DNA from 3 places in the Salirhabdus salicampi genome. Region 1 is predicted to be linked to each of the others. Evidence: riboswitches for the same ligand, from Rfam matches in the RefSeq annotation. Region 1 holds a riboswitch; each other region holds the start of a gene.
The links. A riboswitch is a leader RNA that binds a small molecule or an ion and turns the genes downstream of it on or off. The one in region 1 is predicted to bind thiamine pyrophosphate.
Positions count from the first base shown of each region.

Region 2: another riboswitch for thiamine pyrophosphate. It lies ahead of tenI (thiazole tautomerase TenI); the one in region 1 lies ahead of thiT (energy-coupled thiamine transporter ThiT).
Region 3: another riboswitch for thiamine pyrophosphate. It lies ahead of NLW78_RS03275 (3-oxoacyl-ACP reductase); the one in region 1 lies ahead of thiT (energy-coupled thiamine transporter ThiT).

Region 1 is NZ_JANBWE010000007.1:29,999-33,285, reverse strand. It holds gene NLW78_RS14905 (helix-turn-helix domain-containing protein) at 1-679, opposite strand, end outside; TPP riboswitch at 1,074-1,177, shown strand; gene thiT (energy-coupled thiamine transporter ThiT) at 1,252-1,824, shown strand; gene NLW78_RS14895 (peptide chain release factor 3) at 2,142-3,287, shown strand, end outside.
Region 2 is NZ_JANBWE010000001.1:1,003,774-1,007,060, reverse strand. It holds gene thiO (glycine oxidase ThiO) at 1-488, opposite strand, end outside; gene tenI (thiazole tautomerase TenI) at 478-1,107, opposite strand; TPP riboswitch at 1,178-1,281, opposite strand; gene NLW78_RS05315 (YczE/YyaS/YitT family protein) at 1,529-2,191, shown strand; gene NLW78_RS05310 (NAD(P)/FAD-dependent oxidoreductase) at 2,231-3,287, opposite strand, start outside.
Region 3 is NZ_JANBWE010000001.1:627,826-631,112, reverse strand. It holds gene thiD (bifunctional hydroxymethylpyrimidine kinase/phosphomethylpyrimidine kinase) at 1-311, opposite strand, end outside; gene thiM (hydroxyethylthiazole kinase) at 318-1,115, opposite strand; gene NLW78_RS03275 (3-oxoacyl-ACP reductase) at 1,133-1,894, opposite strand; TPP riboswitch at 2,011-2,122, opposite strand; gene NLW78_RS03270 (arsenic resistance protein) at 2,247-3,170, shown strand; gene NLW78_RS03265 (M20 family metallopeptidase) at 3,248-3,287, opposite strand, start outside.

The DNA.
Region 1 (3,287 bases):
GATAACTTCTAACCATGACTTCAAAATTTAAATATTCCTGGGACAAATCTAAGGCTTTCATAGCATAGATAATTGATTTATTTAAATTATATGTTCGTTTATGAAAAACGGACAAATTATAAAACAGTGCACTGTCATTTATTCCAATATAAGTGTAAAGTTTTTCAGCTTTTTTCAATGATGCTAAAGCATCTTTCATCTTCTCATCATAATAAAAGATGAGTGATTCAAATTTGTAGAAATAATACTTTGTTTCATCATTGAACATGTTAACTTTATCTAGCAGGCGTTTGTATTCCTTCTTCGCTTTCTCCTTCGTTTCAAATGTGATTGTGTAGCATAAGTGTACCACTTCAAACAAATGTTCCGCATTTGGGTCATTGTTATATTTCATTGCTTTCGTTAAATTGTTAAACATGTTATATGATTCATCATATTCCTTAGCCGTTATGTGGGAATACCATTCTAATATTTTTTCTTTTATGTCTATATTTTCAACTGAGAAGTCATGCATGTCGATCTCGAGTCTTTTATATAGCATTGCCAAAATATCTTCGTTCGGTTCAATGTTGTCATTTTCAAGCTTACTTAAGTAGGAGACTGAACAAATCCCCTTAGCTAATTCAGCTTGTTTTAGTTTCTTCTTTCGTCTATGGTATTTAATAATACTCCCGTGCATAATATCAGTCCTATTTCGTTCTTGTTTTAGAATAGTAGTATTATAACATGTCAATATTTAGTTAAGCATTTCATCAGATTTAATAATATCATTTTCAGGAAAATTATTACAAAAGGGTTTGCGCAATATTAGCACCGTATATCACACTGCGTTATGAGTTATCTTGAAATGTTCCATTATTTATTAGTATCTGGACATTCATAGTTGGTATCAAAGATAAGAACAAAATCGTTTTGCAGACATACGTGGTGTGTGTCGTTATTGACCATTTTCTTAGCAATAAGTAAATCATGTAAAGAAAGATGGAAAAAGGTCCATGAAAGATAAATTAAATTACTGTTATAGTTGTAAAATGGGTATTAGAATAGTATATTTATAATAAGTGAATAGATAAGTGACCACAAAGGGGCGCCTAATAGGCTGAGATTGAACCTTGGATGTTCTGACCCTTTGAACCTGTAAGTTAGTGCTTGCGTAGGGATTGTGGTGTAAGGATATTTTTGCTTTTTAAAGGCAAAGCTGCGCCTCCTTGCGCCGGCTTTGTCTTTTTCTATTTTAAAGGAGGGAAAAAAATGACAACTTCATCCAAAAATTTGTTTTTAGTAGAAATTGCTATTTTTAGTGGATTAGCTATTTTGTTAGATATTATTTCAGGAGCGTTAACAGGAAGGTTTTGGCCACAAGGTGGTTCCGTTTCTATCGGCATGTTACCGATATTGATTATGGCATTCCGTTGGGGGTTGAAAGGTGGTCTACTTACTGGATTCATCTTTGGCCTTTTAGATTTGATTATTGCAGGAAGCATTTACCATCCCGTTCAAGCGTTTATTGATTATTTCTTAGCCTTCACTGCTGTCGGTTTTGCTGGGCTATTTGCAGCCCATGTAAAAAGTGGAATAAAGGAAGGCAAACCCGGAAAATGGTTGACCTATATCGTAATTGGTACCCTTTTAGGTGGCTTGCTAAGATTCTTCTTCCATTGGGTATCTGGTATTGTTTTCTTTGGGGAATATGCTCCAGAAGGCCAACCGGTCGCTATTTATTCACTTGTTTATAACGGCTTTTATATGGTGTTTTCCATATTATTCTGTATTATTCTTTTACCTGTCATTTTAAAAGCATTACCGAAAAAATATTTTGCTTAATATGTTTCAGAACATCCGTCTTAAACTCTCGGTTACTACCGGGAGTTTATTTTTTACGATAAAATGAACGGTAAATATGATACTATTTTAAATGACGTCATAGTATTTTTCGTAGCACAAGTAATGATAGAAACAGTAAGATCTTCCCATATAAGATGTACGGAGTAGGTTGGTCTTCATAGTAATAAGAATTTTAACCACCTCATTCATATAGATGAATGAAGGGTTTGAACAAGGAACTGGGTGACAAAATATTAGGAGGGTATTAGTCTATATATTATGAACGCAGCAAAATCATTGTTAGAAAGGAATTGAACATGGCGAAAATACAAGAAGAAGTATCAAGACGTAAAACTTTTGCAATCATTTCTCATCCAGATGCGGGTAAAACGACTCTAACAGAAAAAATGTTGTTACTAGGTGGCGCAATTCGTTCTGCTGGTTCTGTAAAAGCGAGGAAATCCAAAAAGTTCGCAACATCAGATTGGATGGAATTGGAGAAGCAAAGGGGGATCTCCGTTACATCTAGTGTAATGCAGTTTGAGTATGAAGGGTATAAAATTAATATTTTAGATACGCCAGGACACGAAGATTTTAGTGAGGATACGTATCGTACATTAATGGCAGTTGACAGTGTTGTTATGATTCTCGACGTTGCAAAAGGTGTGGAAGCACAAACAAAAAAATTATTTAAAGTTTGTCGCGATAGGGGAATTCCGATTTTTACATTTATTAACAAGATGGACCGGCACGGAAAAGATCCTCTAGAGTTATTTGAAGAAATTGAAGAAGTGCTTGGTATTGAATCCACTCCAGTTAACTATCCAATAGGAATGGGACCAACTTTTAAAGGTGTATATGACCGGTTCACGAAAACGATTGAATATTATGGTGAAGATGAGGAAGAGTCAACTTTCGTCAGTGTGGAAAATTATACTGATTTGCGCAAACAGCTAGAAAAGTCTGCTGATGAGGAAACGATAGAAAAGTTAATGGAAGATTTACAGTTATTAGATGAAGCGGGAAATCCCTTTCATCTTGATACTGTGAAAGAAGGGAAACAGACACCTGTCTTTTTTGGGAGTGCTATTTCAAATTTTGGCGTCCCGACATTTTTGCAGCACTTCTTACAAATCGCTCCCTCTCCTTTCCCTAGAGAATCTAGCGCAGGGAAAGTGAATCCGACAGACAAAGTCTTTTCCGGTTTCATTTTTAAAATTCAGGCGAACATGGACCCTTCACACCGGGACCGTATTGCCTTTTTACGAATCTGTTCGGGACAGTATGAAAAAGGAATGTCTACTTGGTTAGAAAGAACAGGAAAGCAGATGAAATTAGCCCAACCTCAGCAGTTTTTTGCTGATAGTCGTGAAGGGGTTGACCATGCTTATGCAGGTGATATTGTTGGTTTATATGACCCAGGTGTATATCAAATAGGGGATACCATATGTGGAACGAAAGAA
Region 2 (3,287 bases), on a different contig from region 1:
GCTAAACCATATGCTAATGCCGGGGCAGAAACTTGGTTGTCTTTTTCGATAAATATAGCTCCCTTTATATCTGTCGAGAGGTTTGGCTCTTTAGCTATCGTTTCTCGTTTGTCTAACCAATGAATTTGTTCTCCATTTTGTTGTTGGATAAGGACCTGCCGTTTAAATTCAACCTTTTCTTCATCTGATAATGCAACTTTCAACATACCTTTTTCAATTAACTCAATATCGATGCCACTACATTCCTTAATCTCTTTCGCTAAACTCGAGAACATTTGTCTACTTTCCTTAGCTAACGGGAAAATCGGATCATTATGCTTTAACTCTGAATGTGCAGCTAACATACCCGCAGCAGCACTAGATGCTTTAGTTGCTAATCGATTTTGTTCTACTAATAATACACGCTTCCTTTCCTTTGATAGATAGTAGGCTACCGCAGCACCAATCACTCCCCCACCTACTACAATGGCATCATACTTATTTCCCACTCTCCCATCCCTCCCAATTAACAATTTCTCTTTTATAATGCTGTACTGCATCCAGTGGATCATTAGCCAAAAATACCTTTGACATTACAGCGATACCAGCAGCTCCACAATCTAATACCGCTTTCACATCATCTGGCTTAATCCCCCCAATAGCCATAACAGGTTTCGAAACAGTGCTAGTCATATACTGCAAATTTTTCACTCCTTTTGGAGGAAGGTTTCGCTTACAGTTCGTGGGAAAAATGTGGCCATACAAGAGAAAATCAGCTCCTTCCTCCTCAGCTATCCTTGCTTCATCAGTTGAGTGAACAGAAGCTCCGATACGTAATTCAGGAAATGATTCTTTTACTTTACGAACTGGAAGAGCATGATTGGGCAGCTGCACCCCCTTCACTCCCAACACTTGTGCAAGATCTACACGGTCATTAATCATTAGTTTTGATAATGGAATTCGTTGATTTAAAAGTTGGTTTATTAAGTCATATATTTCTTTAGCCGACCTATGCTTCTCTCTTAAATGAATGTAATCAACATACGGGTGTATTTTCTTTATAATATCTATCAGTTGTTGATCATCTTGTGTTCCTGTCGTTACAACATGTAGTTCCCTTTTTTTCACCTTAGACCTCCTAAACAAAAAAACCACCCATGCGTATGGGTGGTTTGTAATTAGGGTTATGTTATAACATTTCCTAAACATTCCACTTCCCTACGCTGGCACTAACCAGATCAGGTTCGAAGGGTCCGAATAATTCGTCTCAGTCTTTATTGAAAGACTCCCCTAGTGTTTTATATATATATATTTGTAACTTTAGTATAATATAACATCTTCTATGAAATCTGCCAATCTTTCATAAAAAAAGACATTGAAAACGATTAATTATCTATCGTTTTCTAGCAAAATTCATCATTATCACTCAAAATTACGATATAATTTAAAATATATCACTATATCTCATTTTTCCTTTATATTCCCTCTTTTTTCGTTCTTTTTTTACGTGTTATATTTTACGGACGGAATTTTTTGGAGGTATTCACCATTGTTTTTATACCGTATTTTCTTGTATCTTATTGGGATGTTTATAAATTTTTTAGGTGTAACGTTAATCGTAAAGTCAGCTTTAGGTGCAGGCGTTTGGTCCGCGTTTTTTGTGAGTATATCCGATGTCATGGGAATGACTGTCGGATTTTGGTATGGAGCATTCCAAGTATTCTTTATTTTCGTAAATGCTCAATTACTAGGAATTCGACCCGATTGGGGTGCAGTTATCCCCTTAATATTAGAAGCAGTCATTTTTGATTTCTGGTTAGAAGTTGTATTTCATTCATTGTATTTGCACAATGCTACACTATTAACAAAGCTATCTGTTTTTCTACTAGGAATAACGTTATTAGGTTTAGGGGTAGCGGTTTACATTTTACCAGGCTTCTCAAAAGCCCCAATAGATCAACTGTTTTTATCAATAAGCGAGAAATTTCAATGGAGTGTGCGGAAATCACAAACCGCGTTGGCAGTTGTAGTATTCGGTATAGCTACCTTGTTAAAGGGACCAGTTGGTTTAGGAACTGTAATTGCCACATTATTAATGGGGCCGATGATTCAGTTTTGGCAAGGGAAAGTTCAAAACTGGTATAATCCTTCTACTTCTATTCGAGAAGTTTTTCTCGGCCCTGAGCATGCACACCATATAATAGAAGAATAACAAAGGGAGAGCACCGAATGAACGCTCTCCCAGCTTACTTTATTCAAGTCTAATAGCATTTCTTACATCGTAATCTTTAAAATCAATATGTGTTTCCTCACCTAGTGCTAATTTAGCAAGTTGATCTCCAATATATGGGCCACTCGTTAAACCAGAAGCACCAAGACCATTTGCTACGATAAGTCCTTCGAATCGAGGTATGGAACCTAAAACAGGTAATGAGTTCGGTGTATAAGGACGAAAGCCGACTTTTGTTTCCAAATAAGTGGTATTAGCTATCCCGGGAGCTACACGTAGCGCTTTATCCAAAATCGTGTGAATCCCATGGGCTGTCACTTCATCATCAAAATGAACATTATCTTCATATGTAGTTCCTACGACAACGCGTCCATTTTTGAACGTCAGCATGTATTGATTATATGGAGGCATAACAACCGGCCACTTACTCGTATCAGTGTTCGGGACTTGCAGGTGAACGATTTGAGCTTTTTGAGAAGTAACGTTAAATTTTACGCCAAGTGGCTCAACCAACTCTTTAGCCCATGCTCCACCAGTCACGATCACGCGGTCAGCAAAATACTTCTGATTATTGACGTAAACACCAGTAATGGTGTCTTTTTCCTTCATTAATGAAGCATTTCCGTATACTATGGAAGCTCCATACTTTTTCGCACTACGAATAAGGGCATAGCATATCTCACTTCCGTTCACACGGGCCCCCCCACTAATATGTACGGACGCATAGTCATCCGATAGCAATGGGAAAAGTTCCTTCGTTTCCTTTACAGAAAGCTTTGTCACTTCCCCCATTTCTGGAGTGCTTTTCTGTCGCTCCTTTGCAAGTTCCACCTTTTTATGTAAACGGTCTTCTCCTGAAAATATATTAATAGCACCTACTTGAGAATACCCTGTTTCTGTTTCTCCAACAGCCTCAAGTTCCTCGACTAGTTTCGGATAAAATTTAGCACCCTCAGTTACAAGGCGATACCACGGCTTGTTGCTCCGGTTCGTTAACCAAGGGCAAATAATTCCTGCACCGGCTTTTGTAGCTTGTCCGGAGTCATTTCGGTCTATTAATGTAACACGCGCTCCTCGT
Region 3 (3,287 bases), on a different contig from region 1:
ACTACAATATTCGATAGATTGTACTCTCGAATTCGACCACTCACAGCTTTAATAATGTTACTTGAAAATAACATACCAGTTTTTGTAGCGTTTGGTGGCAAATCCTTGCCAATGGCATCAATTTGTTCTACAATTCCTTCTTCCGGAATTGGATAAACCCCATGAACACCTATTGTATTTTGAGCTGTAACAGCAGTTACAACTGACATACCAAAAGAACCAAGCTCTTGAAATGTTTTTACATCCGCTTGAATACCTGCACCTCCACCACTATCTGAACCTGCAATCGTTAACGCTTTTACCACAGTCATGACTCATTACCCCTTAAGTTTCGTTTCTATAATTTTAGCTCGCTGAAAATCCGTTTCATCTACTAATGATAGTTGATCAAGAAATGCAAGTTGGAAACTCCCTGGTCCGTTTGTTGATTCGTTTTCCTCAGCTTTTTCAGCAGCAATTCCATATAGTGCAGTTGCAGCAGTTGCTGCTTTAACAAAATCTTTTTCTACAGCGGCAAAGGCACCAATTACCGAGGAGAGTAAGCACCCTGTACCTGTTACTTTCGTTAATATTGGCGTTCCATTTTTGACAACGTTGATGCACTGATCGTCCACAATAACATCTTCCTCACCTGTAATCACAACTGTACATTCAAATAATGACGCCACACTTTTCCCAATCTCAATTGCGTTTCCGCCTTCTGCAGCATCTACACCTTTCGTCATGACATCTTCTCCTGCAATTACTGCTACTTCGGATACATTACCACGTAGGATAGAGACGTTTACTTCCTTTAAAATCCGTTGTGCTACTTCCGTACGATATGGCGTCGCTCCTGCCCCTACTGGATCGAAAACAACTGGAACGTTATGTTTGTTGGCTGATTTCCCTGCCATAATCATCGCTTCTACTTCTTCAGTAGTTAAAGTTCCAATATTGAGGACAAGTGCACCCGATATTTGAGCGATATCTTCCACTTCCTCTTTCGCGTAGGCCATAATTGGTGATGCTCCTAAAGCCAACAGCCCATTTGCCGTAAAGTTTGTGACGACCACATTTGTAATATTGTGTACTAACGGTTTCGTTTCCCGTACTGTTTGAATTAGTTTCTTCATGTAAATTCCCCCTTTCCTTAATCCATTACAAGTCCGCCATCAACGACAAGGTTTTGGCCAGTAACAGCCCTAGACCAAGGTGAAGCAAAAAACAACGCTGTATCAGCAAATTCTGCTGGTGTCGTCACTTTTTGTAATGGTGTAGTGGTTTGGATAATATTGAACACTTCTTCTGTCGTTACGCTACTTGCATCTGTTTCCTTTAATAATCCGCCAGAAATCATATTTACCGTAATTCCGTATTGACCTAACTCACGGGCAAAATTTCGTGTGAATCCAACTAAGGCAGCCTTTCCTGTTGTATATTCATGATACGGAACGACAGGGTTTTGAAATAAATTCGTTCCAACGTTAATAATTCTTCCAAATCCGATTTCCTTCATATCTTGCAAGCACGCTTGAACTGTATTTAATGCCCCTTTCACACTACCTTCAAGCTGTGTTTCAAACTGCTCCCAACTTATATCAAAAGCAGTTTGTTGTGCAGTTGGATCAAATTTAAAGCCGACTAACGCATTATTTATGATCGTGGTGATGGAGGTACTGAAAACTTCCTTCGCTCGATTTACCATACCTTCCACTTCTTCTTTATTTCTTACATCAGCTTGAATTGCAATTACGTTTTCTCCTAGCTCATTTGCCAGTGCAATCGCTTTTTCCTCACTTTGATAGTAATTGACGACAACATTTGCCCCTTCTTTCGCAAATGCACGTACAATTTGTTCTCCTAAGCCTCGGCTACCTCCTGTAACTAAGACTGTTTGTTCTTGAATGTTCATTACAGATCCTCCTTTTTTTTGAGAAACCTGCCTGTAATGCCCAATTCTACGTAGTTTTAAGTATAAAAAAACCAGGCCTAAAAAAGACCTGGTTTAGTAGCAATACATAACGTAATATGTATAAACAGCTACTTCCCTACGCTGGCATGATCCAGATCAGGTCTTAAGGGTCGAAAAGTTCCATTCCTTTTCTCTCAGTCTGAAAAACAGACTCCCCTAGTAGTTGCATTTATTTTATTATATGAATACAAAATTTTCAAATGATAAACAAAATTTTTGTTATCCTACAAGAATTCCAAGTTCATTGTTTTGTTACAATGAACTTAACGTCTAATACCCAAGGTGATGTATGATGAATATCTTTGATAAATATTATATTCTCTTTGTTTTTGTATCGATCGTCTTAGGATTTGGATTAGGCCAAATCAATACGGTCCCCGACCTCGCAGAAGCCGTTATCGTACCTCTATTAATCGGAATGTTATATTTCACCTTTTTGGAAATTCCCATTCGAAAAGTAGTGTCTTCTTATAAACACATTCGGTTCACGAGTGCTTCTCTTATAATTAACTTTCTATGGTCCCCATTTGTCGCATGGATCTTAGCACAATGTTTCTTAACCCAACATTTTGCTCTGTATGTTGGGTTTCTTCTATTGATTGTTACACCTTGTACAGATTGGTATCTCATTTTCACAAAAGCATCTAATGGAAATGTTCACTTATCGACAGCGATATTACCGTTGAATTTCCTCGTCCAAATTGTGTTATTACCGGTTTTCTTATATGTTTTTGTTGGAATAACCGGGATACTACATCTTGTAGACGTAATAAAAAGTATTTTTCTCATGTTCATATTTCCTATGTTTGGTGCATTCTTGACAAAACAGATTGGTAAGACTAAGACTGTTCAACGTCTTCAATTAAGCATTTCGAACATACCTACAGTCCTTTTATTGTTAGCTATCACTGCAATGTTTACCTCCCAAGGAGGCATGTTTATACAACATATTCGCTCCATTTGGTGGATTTGTATCCCGTTAGCCTTATTCTTTTTTATTAATTATGTAGTTAGTTTTATTGTTGCAAAGAAATTACAGTTTCCAAAACGTGATCGCATAAGCTTACACTTTACAACATTGGCTCGTAACTCTCCACTCGCTTTAGCTTTTGCGATGACTACTTTTCCCAATGAACCTTTGATAGCATTATTGTTAGCGACGGTCCCTTTACTTGAACTCCCTTTTTTGGCGGCGTTATCTGGACTATTAAAATGACTTCTAACCATATCATTAACACTGTAAATAAAGGGCGAAAAATTAAAAAGAAAGGCTTGGAGTTCCAAGCCTTTCTTCTAAACTTGTTGATGTTCTTCTTTAATTTGTTGAAGTAAT